DNA from 4 places in the Promicromonospora sp. NPDC050880 genome. Region 1 is predicted to be linked to each of the others. Evidence: riboswitches for the same ligand, from Rfam matches in the RefSeq annotation. Region 1 holds a riboswitch; each other region holds the start of a gene.
What was found. Region 1 has a riboswitch for S-adenosylmethionine ahead of ACIBBF_RS19370 (aminotransferase class V-fold PLP-dependent enzyme). Riboswitches for the same ligand answer to the same signal wherever they lie in the genome.
Positions count from the first base shown of each region.

Region 2: linked by a shared signal. The riboswitch ahead of ACIBBF_RS09190 (LLM class flavin-dependent oxidoreductase) and the one ahead of ACIBBF_RS19370 (aminotransferase class V-fold PLP-dependent enzyme) in region 1 are both predicted to bind S-adenosylmethionine.
Region 3: linked by a shared signal. The riboswitch ahead of ACIBBF_RS08105 (methylenetetrahydrofolate reductase) and the one ahead of ACIBBF_RS19370 (aminotransferase class V-fold PLP-dependent enzyme) in region 1 are both predicted to bind S-adenosylmethionine.
Region 4: linked by a shared signal. The riboswitch ahead of metE (5-methyltetrahydropteroyltriglutamate--homocysteine S-methyltransferase) and the one ahead of ACIBBF_RS19370 (aminotransferase class V-fold PLP-dependent enzyme) in region 1 are both predicted to bind S-adenosylmethionine.

Region 1 covers NZ_JBITFV010000013.1:98,411-102,579, reverse strand. The annotation lists gene ACIBBF_RS19375 (hypothetical protein) at 1-595, shown strand, start outside; gene ACIBBF_RS19370 (aminotransferase class V-fold PLP-dependent enzyme) at 606-2,030, opposite strand; SAM riboswitch class IV at 2,062-2,176, opposite strand; gene ACIBBF_RS19365 (rhodanese-like domain-containing protein) at 2,422-2,886, shown strand; gene ACIBBF_RS19360 (O-succinylhomoserine sulfhydrylase) at 2,883-4,148, shown strand.
Region 2 covers NZ_JBITFV010000004.1:13,955-18,123, reverse strand. The annotation lists gene ACIBBF_RS09195 (GH92 family glycosyl hydrolase) at 1-776, shown strand, start outside; SAM riboswitch class IV at 1,033-1,143, shown strand; gene ACIBBF_RS09190 (LLM class flavin-dependent oxidoreductase) at 1,555-2,715, shown strand; gene ACIBBF_RS09185 (rhodanese-like domain-containing protein) at 2,788-3,243, shown strand; gene ACIBBF_RS09180 (O-acetylhomoserine aminocarboxypropyltransferase/cysteine synthase family protein) at 3,240-4,169, shown strand, end outside.
Region 3 covers NZ_JBITFV010000003.1:307,992-312,160, reverse strand. The annotation lists gene ACIBBF_RS08115 (N-acetylmuramoyl-L-alanine amidase) at 1-327, opposite strand, end outside; gene ACIBBF_RS08110 (Hsp20/alpha crystallin family protein) at 516-971, opposite strand; gene ACIBBF_RS08105 (methylenetetrahydrofolate reductase) at 1,142-2,086, opposite strand; SAM riboswitch class I at 2,091-2,196, opposite strand; gene ACIBBF_RS08100 (carbohydrate ABC transporter permease) at 2,289-3,209, opposite strand; gene ACIBBF_RS08095 (carbohydrate ABC transporter permease) at 3,209-4,084, opposite strand; gene ACIBBF_RS08090 (extracellular solute-binding protein) at 4,098-4,169, opposite strand, start outside.
Region 4 covers NZ_JBITFV010000019.1:66,038-70,206, forward strand. The annotation lists gene ACIBBF_RS22525 (LysR family transcriptional regulator) at 1-682, opposite strand, end outside; gene ACIBBF_RS22530 (type 1 glutamine amidotransferase domain-containing protein) at 763-1,467, opposite strand; SAM riboswitch class I at 1,709-1,812, shown strand; gene metE (5-methyltetrahydropteroyltriglutamate--homocysteine S-methyltransferase) at 1,821-4,169, shown strand, end outside.

The DNA.
Region 1 (4,169 bases):
GACCGAGACGTTCGAGACGGCGGCCGCCGCACGGCCGAGCCGCTGGACAGGGACCTGGCCGACCAACACCGCCTGGCTGGTGCTCGGGGCGGTCACGGGCGTGGGCCTGCTCATCGGCGGCACGGCGATCGCGGGCGGCGGCTGGCAGGACGCCGTCGCCGAGGACCCGGCCACCGCCGTCGGCGTCGCGGCGCTGTGCTATCTGGCCGCCGCCGTGACGGGCGTGCGCTGGACCGCCTGGCTGGTCGCGCTCCTGGCGTCCGCGATCCCGGTCGCGTCCGAGCTGCTCGACACGCCCCGCTGGATCGCGTTCACGCTGGTGGGCGCGGTCCTCACCGGCATCGGGATCGCCCGCGGACGCCGGACCACCTGGGTGCAGGCCGCCGCGATGGTCGGCTTCTTCGGGGCCGCGACGGCGGCCCTGTTCCTGGAGCCGCGCACAGGGCTGGCCCTCGCGGGTCTCGCCCTGGCCGCGCACGCGGTCTGGGACGTGCTGCACTACCGCCGCGACGTGGTGGTCAACCGGTCCCTCGCACTCTGGTGCATCGGTCTCGACCTGACGCTGGGCGGCATCTGCGTGGCCCTGGCGCTGTAGCGGTCGGGGACTAGTCCTCCTCGGGAAGGCAGCCGAAGGCCTCGTCGAAGCCCAGGGCGGCCGTCGCCAGCAGGCCCGCGAGACCGGATCCCTCCGGGACCGGGCGCGGGTCGTCGGTGACCACCCAGAGGCCGTCGACGACGTCGTACCCGGCCTGCGGGCCCTCGGCGACGAGCCGGGCCACGGCGGCGACCAGGCGTTCCACCTCCTCGCCCGCGGTGCCGACGCCGACCGAGGCACGCACGGCCCCGGCGTCGAACCCGAGGCGGCCGAGCAGAGGGTGCGCGCAGAACCTGCCGTCCCGCACGCCGATGCCGTGCTCCGCGGAGAGGTAGGCGGCGACGAGGCCCGGGTCGTACCCGGACACGGTGAAGGTCACCACGCCCACCGGGTCCACGGCGTCCGCCCACACCCGCACCACCTCGACGCGGTCGATCGCCTCGAGACCGTCCACCAGCCGTTCCCGCAACGCCGTCTCGTGCGCGACCACCTCGGCAGGGTCGAGCGCCGCGAGCTCCTCGCACGCCGCGGCCAGGGCCACCGCGCCGATCACGTTGGGCGAGCCGGCCTCGTGGCGGGCGGGACCCTCGTGCCAGTCCGTGCCACCGACCCGGACACGCCGGACGGCACCGCCGCCCGCGAGGTACGGCGTACCGGCGTCGAGCCAGTCGCGACGGCCCACCAGGGCGCCCGCACCGAACGGCGCGTACGTCTTGTGGCCGGAGAACGCGAGGTAGTCGACACCGGTCGACTCCAGGGAGATGCGGCGGTGCGGCACGAGCTGGGCGCCGTCGAGCACCACGCGCGCGCCGTACTCGTGCGCGACGGCCACGATCTGGTCGACCGGGAGGGACTCCCCCGTCACGTTGGAGGCGCCGGTGAGGGCGAGGAGGGCGAACGGCCGGTCCGCGGCGGCGTCGGCGAGCTCCTCGCGGATCTGCGCCAGCGTCTCGGCGACGGTCGCGCCGCCGGTCAGCACGGTCGCACCCGTGGACCGCTGCCAGGGCAGCAGGTTGGCGTGGTGCTCGACGTCGAGCACCAGCACGCGGCCGGGCTCGCCGTCGGGCTGGGCGGGGACGCAGCCGGCGAGGAGGTTGAGGGAGTCGGTCGTGTTGCGGGTGATGATCGTCAGGTCGTCGTCACGGGCGCCGACGAACGCGCCGATCGTGCGACGGGCGGTCTCGTACAGCGCCGTGCTCACCTGCGACAGGTAGCCGGCGCCGCGGTGCACGCTGGCGTACAGGGGGAGCACCTGGGTGACGCGGTCGGCGACGGCCTGCAGCGCCGGGGCGGACGCGGCGACGTCGAGGTTCGCATAGGCGACCTGGGTGCCGTCCACGAGCGGCACGAGCGTGGCGCCACCGACGACGGGCCGGAGCGGCGCGACGTCCGCCACCGAGGCGGCGGGACGGCGGGTGAGGGTGGGTGCGGACATGGCATCCTCCAGCAAGGTCCTGGGGGACGTGCCCCCGCGCTTGCCGCACGCGGGGCTGCGCGCGGCCAGGTCGTCACCCGGGGCACCCCACCGCGGAGGAGGGTTGCCGGCCAGCGAGCCGGGGCTTGGCGCTGGCGCTCATGACCTGGCGTCATCCTGTGTCGCGGGTCAAGCGACTGTCAACGGATGTCTCAGATGCTGGTCCCAGCAGCTGAGCGAACGCCCAGCGCGCGAGACGCCGTTCCACCCACCGGACAGATGTCGTAGGGTTGGCCACGACCATCCCGAGCGGCCGAGTGACGTGGCACGACGACGCCGCAGCAACCCAGCGTTCCCGCCTCCTGGCGCGGACGGACGAGGGTGCTACCGCCACGACCGATGGAGGAGCACCATGAGCGATCCCACACACCCCGGAGCCCGGCCCGCCGACGGCTACGCCGGCGACCTCACGCCTCAGCAGGCCTGGGACCTGCTCGCGGACGACCCGGACGCCACGCTGGTGGACGTCCGCACCGACGGCGAGTGGCGCACCATCGGCGTGCCGGACACGTCGTCGCTCGGCAGGCGGCCCGTGTTCAGCGAGTGGGTGCGGGCCGGCGGACGGCCCAACCCCGCGTTCCTGGAGGAGCTCAAGGCCGCCGGCGTGACGCACGGCCCCGTGGTCTTCCTCTGCCGGTCCGGTCAGCGCTCGATCGGCGCGGCGCGGCTCGCGACGGCCTCGGGCATCACGCCGTCGTACAACGTGCTGGACGGGTTCGAGGGCGCGCCCGGGGCCGACGGCGTCCGCGACCAGCGCGGCTGGAAGGTCGCCGGGCTGCCCTGGTCGCAGGGCCCGGCGTCGGAGGGCGACGCGTGACCGTCACGGGCGCTTTCCCGCACGACGCGAGCCCGGGCGGGTCCGGCCGCAAGCCGCTGCCGCCCACCGTCCGGCCGCAGACGCTCGCCGTGCGCGGCGGGCACCAGCGCAGCGAGTTCCAGGAGACCAGCGAGGCGCTGTTCCTCACGCAGGGCTACGTGTACGACTCGGCGGCCGACGCCGAGGCCGCGTTCAAGGGCGACCTGGACCGGTTCGTCTACTCCCGCTACGGGAACCCGACGGTGCACACGTTCGAGGAGCGCCTGCGCCTGCTGGAGGGTGCCGAGGCCTGCTACGCGACCGCGACGGGCATGTCCGCGGTGTTCACGTCGCTGGCCGCGCTCGTGGGGTCCGGCTCGCGGATCGTGGCCGCCCGGGCACTGTTCGGGTCCACCGTGGTGATCTTCGAGGAGATCCTCAAGAAGTGGGGGGTGCACACCGACTACGTCGACGGGCACGTGCTGTCCCAGTGGGAGGAGGCCCTCTCCACACCGGCGGACGTGGTGTTCTTCGAGACGCCCTCCAACCCGATGCAGGACATCGTGGACGTGCGCGCCGTCGTGGACCTGGCCCACGCGGCCGGGGCGACCGTGGTGCTCGACAACGTCTTCGCCACCCCGCTGCTGCAGAAGCCGCTGGAGCTGGGCGCCGACGTCGTCGTGTACTCGGCCACCAAGCACATCGACGGCCAGGGCCGCGTGCTCGGCGGCGCGATCCTCGGCTCGACCGAGTACGTGACCGGCCCCGTGCAGACCTTCATCCGCAACACGGGGCCGTCGCTGTCGCCGTTCAACGCGTGGACCCTGCTCAAGGGCCTGGAGACGCTGCCGGTACGCGTCGCGGCGCAGGGCGCAGGCGCGCTCACCGTCGCGAACGCCCTGGAGGAGCTGCCCGGGGTGGGCGCGGTCCGGTACCCGTTCCTCGACTCGCACCCGCAGGCCGAGCTCGCGCGCGCCCAGATGAGCGGGGGCGGCACCGTGGTCACGTTCGACCTGGCCGTCCCCGAGGGCGCCGACGCCGAGAGCGCGAAGAAGCACACGTTCGCGTTCCTCGACGCGCTCCGGGTGATCGACATCTCGAACAACCTGGGCGACGCGAAGTCCCTGATCACCCACCCCGCGACCACCACCCACCGCAAGCTGGGCGCACCCGGCCGGGCCGCCGTCGGCATCACGGAGACGACGGTGCGCCTCTCGGTCGGCCTGGAGGACCCGCGCGACCTGGTCGAGGACGTGGAGCAGGCGCTCGCCTCGGCGGGCTGAATCGCCTCGGCGGGATGACCC
Region 2 (4,169 bases), on a different contig from region 1:
AGACCGTGCGGGAGATCCTGGCGCGGCTGTGGACGGGCAGTGAGATCGGCCAGGGCTACCACGGCGACGAGGACAACGGGGAGATGTCGGCCTGGTACGTCCTGTCCGCCCTGGGGTTGTACCCGCTGGAGATCGGCTCGTCGCGCTGGGCCGTAGGCTCGCCGCTCTTCGAGCGGGCGGTGGTGCACCGGCCCGACGGCGACCTCGTGGTCGAGGCACCGGGCGCGGCCGGCCGCTGGTACGTGGCCGGCCTGCACCTGTCCGACGGCGCCGGTACGACCCGGGCGGTCACCTCGCCGTCGGTGGAGCACGCCGACCTGACCGGGGGAGCGACGCTGCGGTTCAGCATGTCCGGGACGGCGGCCCGCTGGGGTGCGCAGGTGGCGCCGACGGCCGCCGACCGGCCCTGGGAGCGCGCCGAGGGTGGGTGGTCGTCCGCCGGCCGCCCGCTCCCGGGGCTGACCGACGGGGACCTCACGACGGCCGTCGACGTGGCGGGGGCGCTCGTGTGGCAGCCGTCCGGGGAGCTGCCCCAGGGTGCTTCGCTCCGGGGGTACACGGTGACGTCCGGGCCGGGTGACGCGGGGGCGCCGCCGTCGGGCTGGCGTCTGGTGGCCGAGGACGGGCGGGTGCTCGACGAGCGCTCGGGGGAGCGGTGGCGCTGGCCGGGCCAGCTGCGCCCGTTCGTGCTCGACGAGCCCGTGCCGCTGACGGGACTCCGGCTGGAACCGGTCGACGGTGGCCTGGTCACCCAGATCGAGCTGCTGACGAGCTGACGCTCCGGGGGTGGCGGAGGCCGCGGGGGCGGGCGCGAAAGTGCGCTTCTACCCAGTCATCAGGCCCGGAAACCCATCGGATTCCGGGCCTGATGACTGGGTAGAAGCGCACTCTGCGTGGCGTGGGCGCATCGGGGAGGTCCCGGCATGTGAGATCCGGGAAAGGATCGTTGACTTCTATGGGTTCCATTCGTATCTTCTAGGCATCGAGACCTACCGTACTTATCCGACCGGAAAGGTATAGAAAACCTCGACAGGTCATGAGTTCCGACGCGAAGCCCCGGCTGGTCGGACGGCAACCCCCCGCGCGGGTGGGTGCCCCGGGTGAGGACCAGGTCCACCGCCGCCGGCGGTGACAACACGCGTCGCTCGCCGATGGGCGAGCAGGTGAGGAGAACGACGATGACCCGGAGCGCTGCCCCCGCCGTCCACGTGTCCCTGCCGTCCCGGAACGTCTGCACGCGGGCTGGTGCCGCCCCGCACGAGGACATGTGTTGCCGCTGTTCCTGTCGCTGAACCCGACAGTGACGGCCTGATCGCGACGTCCCTGTCGCGACAGCGCCCGACGTGCTGACCGGCCGCCACCGGTCCGCCGCCCGCTCTCGGCGCCGAATGCCGAGCCCCGGCCGCACCAGGCCCTCACGTTCCTGACCGGACGTCTCACTCCTGCCTCCCGGCAGCCACGCTCCCGGGCGACCCCAGGCACCGTCGTGCACCTGGCACGACGGCGGGGGCCTGCCCGGGTGCCGTCGCGCCGCAGCCCGAACGGAGCCCCGCCGTGCCGTACCCGCCGCAGCCCACGTCCCTGTCCACCGCCCTCTCGCCCCGTCCCGTCGTGCTCGGCGTGGACCTCACCTCCGCCGGCGCCCGCCCCGGGGCCCACCGGGCACGCGGCCCGGTCGCGCCGCGCCCGTTCGACGGCGAGCGGTTCCTGCACCTGGTGCGGACCGCCGACCGCGGCCTGCTCGACTTCGTCAGCCTCGACGAGGGTTTCCTGCTCCACCCGGGGCGCAGCCAGGTCACCAGCCGCCTCGACACGGCCGTCGCCGCCGCCCGCGCCGCGCGGGTCACCGACGGCATCGGCCTGATCGCCGCCGTCGACACGGTGCACGTGGAGGCGGCCCACGCCGCCGTCGCCCTGAGCAGCATCGACCGCGCCAGCGGCGGCCGGGCCGGCTGGCAGGCCGTACGCCAGGTCACGCTCCCCGAGCCCGACGAGGCCTGGGCCACGCGGGTCGAGCTCGGCATCCAGGCCGTGACCCAGGTGTGGACCGGCCGTCCCGGCAGCGGGGCGGGAGCGGTCGAGCTCGACGCCGAGGGCCGGTTCCGCGTGGACCACGACGGCATCCGGTTCGCCGTCCGCGGCCGTCCCGCCGACGGCGGTACCCCGCCGCCCCGGACGCCCCCGCCCGTCGTGGTGCGCGTGCGCTCCGAGGCGAGCGCGGCGCTGGCCGGCCGCACCGCCGACGTCGCCCGGATCGCGGTGACCGACGCCGGGCACGCGGTGCGGCTGCGCCGCCTCGTGCGGGACTCGGCCCTGTCCGCCGGACGCGACCCCGAGGACGTGCGGGTGCTCGCCGAGGTGTACGTCGTGCTCTCCACGGAGCGGGCCGGAGCCCGCGCGCGGCTCGAGCTCGTGGAGGCGCTGGAGGGCACCGCCCCCATGGGCGACGGGCTCGTGGTCGCCGACACCCCGGACGAGCTGGCCACCCTGATCGCCGACTGGGCGACGGTCGGCGCCGTCGACGGGTTCCTGCTGCGGCCCTCCTCGCTCAGCTCGGACCTCGACACCATCACCGACCACCTGGTGCCCGCTCTCCAGCACGCGGGCCTGTTCCGCACCGAGCGGACCGGGACGACGCTGCGCGGTGCGCTCCGGCTGCCCGACGCGGCGACGGTCGCCCGCGAGCTGCGCACCGGGCGGCTGCTGAGCGCCTGAGCACCTGGCGAACCGCCCACCGCACCGTACGAACTGCCCACCGCACCGTACGAACGACCTGAGGAGACCACCATGACCACGTCCGAGCCGACCACGTCCGAGCCGACCACGTCCGAGCCGACCACGTCCGAGCCGACCACGTCCGAGCCGACCACGTCCGAGCCGATCGAGAAGGCCACCCCCGAGCTCCAGGCCCCCGACGCCGCGGGCGCCAAGGTTGCCCACGGCGCCCTGCTGATCGACGTCCGCTCGGCCGCCGGCCGGGCGTCGGCGGGCGAGATCCCGGGGGCGACGCTCGCGGACCGGAACAACCTCGACGCCCTGTTCGGCCCGTCGGACAACCCGGCCATCACCCTCGACACGCCCGTCGTGATCGTGTGCGGCTCGGTGGACGGCTCCGGCCCGGTCGCCGAGGCGCTGGCCGCGCGCGGCTACACCGACGTCTCGCACGTCGATGGCGGCTTTCCTGCCTGGAAGCAGGCGGGCCTGCCCGCGACCGAGGCCGCCGAACCGAGCGCGGCACCATGACGGGCTTCGCCACCCGGCAGGTGCACGCCCGCAGCACCGGGCGGGACGACGCGGGGCACGCCACTGGCACGTCCGGCACGGCACCGTCCGGCACGGCACCGTCCGGCACGGCACCGTCCGGCACGGCACCGCCCGGGACGGCACCGCCCGGTCGCGGAGTGCCGTCCCGCGTGGTACCCCGCGCCACACCCGTGTACCTGACCGCCGGGTTCGAGTTCGAGGAGTGGGAGCAGGCCGTCGGGCACTTCGGCGCGGGCGAGGGCTTCGCCTACACGCGCACCGGCAACCCGACCACGGCCGCGGTCGAGCAGCGGATCGCCGCGCTGGAGGGCGGCGCCGACGCGCTGTTCCTGGCCAGCGGGCAGGCGGCCGTCACGGTCGCGCTGCTCGGCCTGGTCGCGGCCGGGCAGCGGGTGCTCGCCGCGTCCAGCATCTACGAGGGCACGCGCGGGCTGCTCCTGGAGAACCTGCCGCGCCTCGGCATCGAGGCCGACTTCGTGGACGACGCCGCCGACCCCGCCGCCTGGGCGCGCGCCATCCGGCCCGAGACGCGCGTGCTGTTCCTGGAGTCGATCCCGAACGCGCGCAACGACCTGCCCGACCTCGCCGCCGTGGCCGACGTCGCGCACGCCCACGGGCTGGCGCTGGTCGTGGACAACACGCTGGCCACGCCCTACCTGCTGCGCCCGATCGAGCACGGCGCCGACGTCGTGGTGCACTCCGCCAGCAAGTTCCTGGCGGGGCACGGTTCCGTGCTGGGCGGCGTCGTCGTCGACGCCGGGACGTTCGACACACGCACCGCGGGCGCGCTGTACCCGCACCTGGTCGCGGCGTCGCGCACGGGCGGACCCGGCCGGGCCGAGCGGCACGGCGGGCTGGCCCGCCTGGCCTACCTCCGCGAGACCGTGGCGCCCCGGTTCGGGCCC
Region 3 (4,169 bases), on a different contig from region 1:
CGCCGCCGCGCCCCAGGTGGCGCAGCTCGCGATGGTCGGCGCGGCGACCTCGACACCCGCCAGTGCTCCTGCGGGCGCGTCGGCCGGGGCGTCGGGGTCGGGCGCCAGGGACGGCGGGGCGTCGCCGGACCGGACGGCCGCCGCCCCGCCGGACAGGGGCGCCGCCCCGCCGGACAGGGGCACCGCGGCAGCCGGGGCGGCTGCGGCCACGGTCGCGCCCGCGGCGCCGATGCCGAGCACGACGGCGCCGCGCAGCAGGTCACGCCGGTCGAGTGCGGCGTGGTCGTGGTCATGGTGATCGGTGGAGCTGGGGACGTGGTCGTGCACGGGTTGCCTCCACGGGTCGGTCGCGCTGGAACGTGCCGATTTCATCCGTAGTATCGGCCGACCGCACAGCTCCCCGATACATCACATCCGGTACATCAGCGCACGCTATAGACCGTGCGCCGACCCGGGTGCCGGGAGCACGCCGGTGTGGAGGAGGACCGGCGGTCCCGGCGCCCGGGCCGGGGCTCTCAGGACTCGATCGTCTGGTGGCTCTCGGACGAGCCCTGGCCGATGGGCGTCGAGCCCGCCGCGTGCGCCACCTCGATCTTGCGCGGCTTCGCGTCCTCGCTCACCGGGATCGTCAGCGAGAGCACGCCGTCGGCGTACGAGGCCGAGATCCTGTCGAGCGCGAGGCCGCGGCCGACCGTGAGCTGCCGGGCGAACGTGCCCGTGGACCGCTCGCGCACCAGCCACTGCGCGTCGGTGTCGGACCGCTGGGTGCGTTCGGCCCGCACGGTGAGGGTGCGGTCCTCGACCGAGACGTCGATGGTGCCGGGGTCCACGCCGGGCAGGTCCATCGACAGGACGTAGTGGTCACCCGTGCGGAAGAGGTCCATCGGCATGGCGCCGGACTGTCGGGCGTTGCTCGCGAACGAGCTGAACAGCCGGTCCATCTCCTGGAACGGGTCCCAGTAGGTAGCCATCGCGCACCACCTCCTACGACGATGCGGCCCTGGCCCTTCCAGGGCCGCGCGATCGGCGACGGCCTGGACCGCCGCCTGGCTACAGCCCAATTCTGGCACTCTCACCCCGAGAGTGCCAAGCCCTGTCCGGTCGTGTCGCGGCGACCGGAACGGCGGGCCGCACGGCACCCTCAGGCGGCGGCGCGGCCCGTCAGCCCGACGCGGTCCAGGAGGTCCAGGGCCGGGCGGTGCTTGTTGAAGGTGTACACGTGCAGGCCCGGCGCCCCGGCGTCGAGCACCTCGCGCGCGAGCGCCGCCGAGTAGCGCACGCCGTGCTCGTGCTGGGCCTCGGCATCGACGGCGCCGTCCGGTGCCGTGAGCCGGTCGAGGTCCCGCAGCAGGCCCGACGGCGCGGCCACGCCCGTGAGCTCCTCGACGCGGCGCAGCCGGCGCGCCTCCGTGGTGGGCAGCAGACCGGCCAGGATCGGGATGGTGACGCCGGCCGCGCGGGCCGCGTCGACGAACCCGGTGTAGGAGTCGGCGCGGTAGAAGAACTGGGTGATCGCGAAGCTCGCCCCCGCTTCCTGCTTCTCCAGGAGCCGCCGCACCTCCTGCTCGCGCGTGGTGCCCGCACCCGGGTTGCCGTCCGGGAACGTCGCCACGGCGATCGCCAGCGGGCGGGCGGCCGAGCGCAGCGCGGCGCTGGCGTCCGCGGCGCAGCGGCGCTCGTCGACCTGGCGCAGCAGCCGGACCAGGTCGACGCTGGACCGCACGCCGTCTGACGGCGGCACCCAGTCGGGCTCGTCGCGCGGCGGGTCGCCGCGCAGGGCCAGGAACGAGCGGACCCCGGCCTCGAGGAACTCCTCGATCACCTCGGAGACGTCCTCCCGGGACGCGCCCACGCAGGTCAGGTGGGCCACCGGCAGCACAGGCGTACCCCGCAGCAGCGTGGCGAGCACCTCGCGCGACGTCGCCCGGTCGCCCCCGCCCGCACCGTACGTGACGGACACGAAGTCCGGCCGCGCGCCCACCAGTCGCTCGGCCGTCTCCCAGAAGTTGGGGGCCGCCTCCGGCCGGCGCGGCGGCATCAGCTCGAACGAGACGGTGGGGCGGTGCGTGGGTACCTCGGCGACCATGGCTGCTCCATCGAACCTGGCGTGAGCACCTTGCCTCCCTCGCACCGCGGCGGGTCGGCAGGTTGCTGCGGTGTCAGGGAGCCAGGACTCTCGACCGCTCTGGATGGGGTTCGCCACCATGCTAAGCGGTCGTCCAGCAATGGGACAGAATTCGTCCGACGGGCGAGACGGCCCGGTCCACCCCCGTGGACCGGGCCGTCCGCTACTTCACGGAACCGGCCACCAGGCCGCCCACCAGGCGCTTCTCGATGATCATGAACAGGATCACCACGGGCACGATCGCCACGACGGAGACGCCGAACACGTAGTGCCACGACGTCTCGTACTGGCCCACGAACTTGGTCAGCGCCACGGACAGCGGCTGGTTGCCCGCCGTGGTGAGCAGCACGAGCGAGGCCGCGAACTCGTTCCAGGACGCGACGAACGTGAACACCACGGCCGTCACGATCCCCGGCCAGACGAGCGGCAGGTTGATCCTGGTCAGCACGGCGAAGGTGCCCGCGCCGTCGAGCTGCGCCGCCTCGTCCACCTCCTTCGGGATGCCCGCGAAGAAGCTGTGCATGATCCAGACGGCGAACGACAGGTTGAACGCCGCGTTCACCAGGATCATGGCGGCCCAGGTGTCGAGGATCCCCCACGTGATGAACTGCCGGAACAGGCCCGACGTCAGCACGGCGGGCTGCACCATCTGGGTCACGATCACGAGGAACAGGAACACGAGGCGCCCGGGGAAGCGGAACCGCGCCGTGTAGTAGGAGGCGGGCAGTGCCACCGCGAGCACCAGCAGCGTGGCGCACAACGAGATCACCAGGGTGGAGATCAGGTTCTGCAGCAGCGGCGTCTCGGGCGTCGACCACATCGTGGCGTAGTTCTCCCAGTGCCACTCCGTGGGGAAGTAGGTCGGGTCGACCGACCGGATCTCCGCCTTGGTCTTCACCGAGCCGAAGAACATGATGAGGTACGGCAGCAGGAACACCGTCAGCACCACGAGCCCGGCCAGCATCCGCAGCAGCAACGACCCGAGCGGCACCTGGTCGGCCGTGTACTTGCGCACCCGCCGCCCTCCGGACGGCGGCGGGGTGGCCGCACGCCGTGTCGTGGCCGTCTCCGTGAGCGCCGCCATCAGACCTCCTCCAGCGGGCGCACGACCCGCACGTAGACGGCCACGATGCCGATGACCACGAGGAACGCGATGACGGACAGCGCGCTCGCCAGGTCGATCTGCCGCTGGTTCTGCATGTACTTGAAGATCATGGTCATCACGGTGTCGGCGTCGTACCCGGGGATGGACCCGGTCATGACGCGCAGGATGGGCAGCGAGTTGAACACGTTGATGATGTTGATCAGCACCGCCACCGAGATGGCACCCCGCAGCTGCGGCAGCACCACGCTGAAGTAGGTGCGCAGCCCGCCGGCGCCGTCGATCCGCGCGGCCTCGACGGTCTCGCCGGGCACCGTCTGCAGGCCGGCCAGGATCGTGTACGTCGTGAACGGCAGCGACACGAACACCGCCACCGCCATGGCCCACGCGAAGGCCGTGCCCGGGTGCCGGGTCCAGCCGTAGCCCTCCGGCGTGCTGATCAGCCCCACGTCCACGAGGAACGAGTTGATGATGCCGAAGTACGGCTCGAGCCCGTAGTGCACCACCAGCGTGGTCATGACCACGCTGGAGGCCCACGGCACGATGACGGCCATGCGCACCAGCCGGCGGCCCGGGAACGCCTTGTTCAGCAGGGCCGCGATCGCCAGCGACCCGAGCAGGGTGAACGCGACGACCACCACCACCCACACGACGGTGCGCCCGAGGATCGGCCAGAAGTACTGGAAGCCGACCACGGTCGCGAAGTTGCCGAGGCCCACTCCGCCGCCGTCGACACCGCTCTGGCTGATGTCACGGGTCGAGTTCCAGAACATCAGGCCCACCGGGAACAGGACCACGGCCGCGATGAGTGCGACCGCGGGCCCGATCCACGGCAGGGCCTTCACGAGGTCCTTCACGACAATCTTCCGATCAGCCCGCGTCGACCTGCGCCTGGATCTCGGCCAGGACGTCCTTGGCGGACTTGGTGCTGTCGAGCTGGCC
Region 4 (4,169 bases), on a different contig from region 1:
CCCGCAGGTCGGGCACGACGAGCGACGTCGCGTTCGGTGGCCGGCGACCGAACTCGCTGCGCCAGTACCGCCGCACGATCGGGAGGTCCTCCGCATAGACGACCAGCGGCAGGTGAGCCAGGGCCGGCACCGGGTCCGCGGCGAGCCGCACCTGGTCCACGGTGTGGGCGAGCGACGCCGGCCCGACGAGCAGGAACTCCTCGTCCACCAGCGGCGTCGCCCGGACCGCCGCGCCCCGGGGCCGCACCGATGAGACGACCACGTCCAGACGCCCCTCGGCCAGAGCGGCCAGCAGGTCGTCGCCCAGGCCGAGCGTCGCCCGGACCTGGAGCCCCCGGGCCACGAGCGGCGCGAGGGCAGGGAGCACCCGCTCGGACATCAGCTCGGCCGCCCCGCCGATCCGGACGAGACCGCCGACGCCCGGCCCCTGGTCGCCGGTACCGAGCGCGGACCGCAGCCCGTCCACGTGCACGCCCACCCGGGCGGCGAGCGCCACGGCCCGCTCGGTGGGCCGGGCACCGCGGCCGGAGCGCACGAAGAGGGGGCCGCCGAGCCGTTCCTCCAGCCGGGCGACCTGGCCGGAGACGGCGGGCTGGCTCACGCCCAGCCGCTCGGCCGCCGCCGACAGCGAGCCGGTGCGGTAGACCTCCAGGAAGGTGGCCAGCAGGTCGAGTCCCGGCATCCGCACCACCTCCGCCGCTGACGTCGTCCGGCGTACGCCGGACGGGACCGGTCCCGTCTCGACCACAGGCTAGCCGCGGGTCAGCGTTCCGCGAGGGCGGCGAGGACCGCCTCGGCCGTGGCGGCGCTGGACTGTGGGTTCTGGCCGGTCACAAGGTTGCCGTCGCGCACGACGGTGCTCGACCAGGGCGCCCCGGTCCGCACCAGCGCGCCACGCTCGCGCAGGCGGGACTGCACGAGGTAGGGCGCACCGTCGCCGAGGCCGCCCTGCCGCTCCTCCTCGTCGGTGAACGCGGTGAGCTCCCGCCCGGCCCACGCGAAGGTGCCGTCCGGGGTCTGCGCGCTGAGCAGCGCGGCGACGCCGTGGCACAGCGCGGCGACGACCGCGCCGCGCTGGTCCGCGGTGCGCAGCAGGTGCCCGAGGCCGGCGTCGTAGGCCAGGTCGGCCATGGGGGCGTGGCCGCCGGGGACGTAGATCGCGTCGTAGTCGGCGGCGTGCACGTCCGCGAGCACGAGCGGGTGCGCGAGCCGGTCGGCGACGGCGTCGAGGTAGGCGCGGTGCCGGGCGGCGTCGGACGGGCCGACGCCGCCGCGCTCGTCGAGGCTGATCGCGTCGACGGTGGGCCGGACGCCACCGGGCGTGGCGATGTCGACGTGTGCGCCGGCGGCCGTCAGCACGCGGTGCGACGCCGCGACCTCCTCGGCCCAGTAGCCCGTGGGGTGGGTGGTGCCGTCGGCCAGACGCAGGGTGCTCGCGGCGGACAGGACCATCAGGATCTTCGGCATGGGTGGGTGACCTTCTGTGCGGGTGCGCCGGTGGTGGTGCCGGCGTACGGACGAGAACGTCAGCGTCCGCCGCGGGCTGCCCGTCCGGCACATCGTCGCCATCAGGTTCCTGATGGCGGCCGGCTTGCCGGGATCGCCGCCGTGCGCTAGACGGCCGCGACGCGATGACCAGCGCGAACGCCGCCGTCTTGAAGCGTGGACGGTTTTCCGACCACATCCCGGTCATGCTTACGATCCAGGTCAATCATCCAGAGCGGTCGAGAGTCCTGGCTCCACGACACCGCAGCAACCTACCTCCGAGGCGCCCATCTCGGGGCAAGGTGCTAACGCCAGGTCCGATGGAGCTGATACGCATGGCAGTCAAGAACCCGCACTTCCCGAACGCCACCGTCCTGGGCTACCCGCGCATCGGCCGACGCCGCGAGCTCAAGCGCGCGGTCGAGTCCTTCTGGGCCGGCCGCACCACCGCGGACGACCTGGAGGCCACCACGCACGACCTGCGGCTGGCCACCGTGCGGCACCTCGCCGACCTGGGCCTGGGCGCCGACGGCGCCGCCGTCCCCGGCTCGTTCTCGTCCTACGACCAGGTGCTCGACGCCGTCGCCCTGCTGGGCGCGGTACCCGAGCGGTTCGCGGGGCTCACCACGCCCGAGGGCCGCCTCCCGCTGGACGCCTACTTCACGGTGGCCCGCGGCGCGGGTGACGCGGCGCCGCTCGAGATGACCAAGTGGTTCGACACGAACTACCACTACCTGGTGCCCGAGATCGGCCCGGACACCCCGATCGGGTTCGTCGACGACCGCGTGGTGCGCGAGTTCACCGAGGCGGCGCACCCGGCAGACGGCGGTCCCGCGGTCGTCACCCGGCCCGTGCTCGTAGGGCCGGTGACGTTCCTCCTGCTCAGCAAGCCGGCTGACGGCGCCCCCGAGGGCTTCCGCCCGCTGGACCGGCTGGACGACGTCGTGGCCGCCTACGCCGGTGTGCTGCGCGCGCTGGCCGCGGCGGGGGCGCCCTGGGTGCAGCTCGACGAGCCGGCCCTGGTCACCGACCTGCTGGGCGTGCCCTTCGACGAGGTGGCCGACGCCGTGCGCCGCGCCTACACCCGCCTGGCCACGGACCTCTCCCCCGCGCCGGCGGCGGACGGCGCCACCGAGCGGCCCGCGATCCTGGTCACGGCGCCGTACGGCGACCTGCGTTCCGAGGCGGGCGACGGTCTGGCGCTGCTGGCCGGCACCGACGTCGAGGCCGTCGCGATCGACCTGGTCCGCGGCGCGGTGCCCACGGGCCCGGTGCCCGGGCTGGAGACGAAGACCCTGGTCGCGGGCGTGATCGACGGGCACAACATCTGGCGTGCCGACCTCGGCGCCCGCCTGGCCGTCCTGGAGGGCCTGAGGGCGCCGGGTACGGGTCCGGGCGCGGGTGCCCTGGCCGTGGGCACCTCCACGTCGCTGCTGCACGTGCCGCACGACGTCGCGGACGAGCCCCGCCTGGACGCCGGGCTGGCGTCGTGGCTCGCGTTCGCCGACCAGAAGGTCGCCGAGGTCGCGACCCTGGCGACGGCACTGACCGACGGACGCGCGGCCGTGGCCGACCAGTTCGCCGCCTCCACCGCCGCGGTGCGCACCCGCGCGGCGGCGCCCGGCGTCGTCGTCCCCGCGGTGCGGGCGCGGGCCGCCGCGCTGAGCGCGGCCGACGTCGAGCGCGCACCGTACGCGGAGCGCGCAGAGGCCCAGCAGGCCGCCCTCGGCCTGCCGCCGCTGCCGACCACCACCATCGGCTCGTTCCCGCAGACGGCCGAGATCCGCACCACGCGCGCCGCGTGGGTGCGCGGCGAGCTGTCCGACGCCGACTACACGGCCGCGATGCGCGCCGAGATCGCGAGCACGGTCGCGCTCCAGGAGGAGCTGGGACTGGACGTGCTGGTGCACGGTGAGCCCGAGCGCAACGACATGGTGCAGTACTTCGCCGAGCAGCTCGACGGCTTCGCGACCACGGTGCACGGCTGGGTGCAGTCCTACGGTTCGCGCTGCGTGCGGCCGCCGATCCTGTGGGGCGACGTGTCCCGGCCCGCGCCGCTGACGGTCGAGTGGACGGCGTACGCGGCCTCGCTCACCGACAAGCCGGTCAAGGGCATGCTCACGGGACCGGTCACGATCCTCGCCTGGTCCTTCGTGCGCGACGACCTGCCGCTGGGCGACACCGCCGACCAGGTCGCCCTCGCCCTGCGCGACGAGGTGACCGACCTGGAGGCGGCGGGCATCGGCGTCGTGCAGGTGGACGAGCCCGCGCTGCGCGAGCTGCTGCCGCTGCGCACGGCCGCACATCCTGCGTATCTCGACTGGTCGGTGCGCTCGTTCCGGCTGGCGACCGCCGGGGCCGCGCCCGCCACGCAGGTGCACACGCACCTGTGCTACTCGGAGTTCGGGCAGGTGATCGGGGCGATCGACGGCCTCGACGCCGACGTCACGTCCGTGGAGGCCGCCCGGTCCCGCATGGAGATCGTGCCGGAGCTGGCGGACGCCGGCTACGCGCGCGGCATCGGCCCGGGCGTGTACGACATCCACAGCCCGCGCGTGCCGTCGGTGCAGGAGGTGACCGACCTGGTGGAGCTCGCCGCCAAGTCGATCGACCCGCGCCTGGTGTGGGTCAACCCGGACTGCGGCCTCAAGACCCGCGCCTGGCCGGAGACGAAGCAGTCCCTC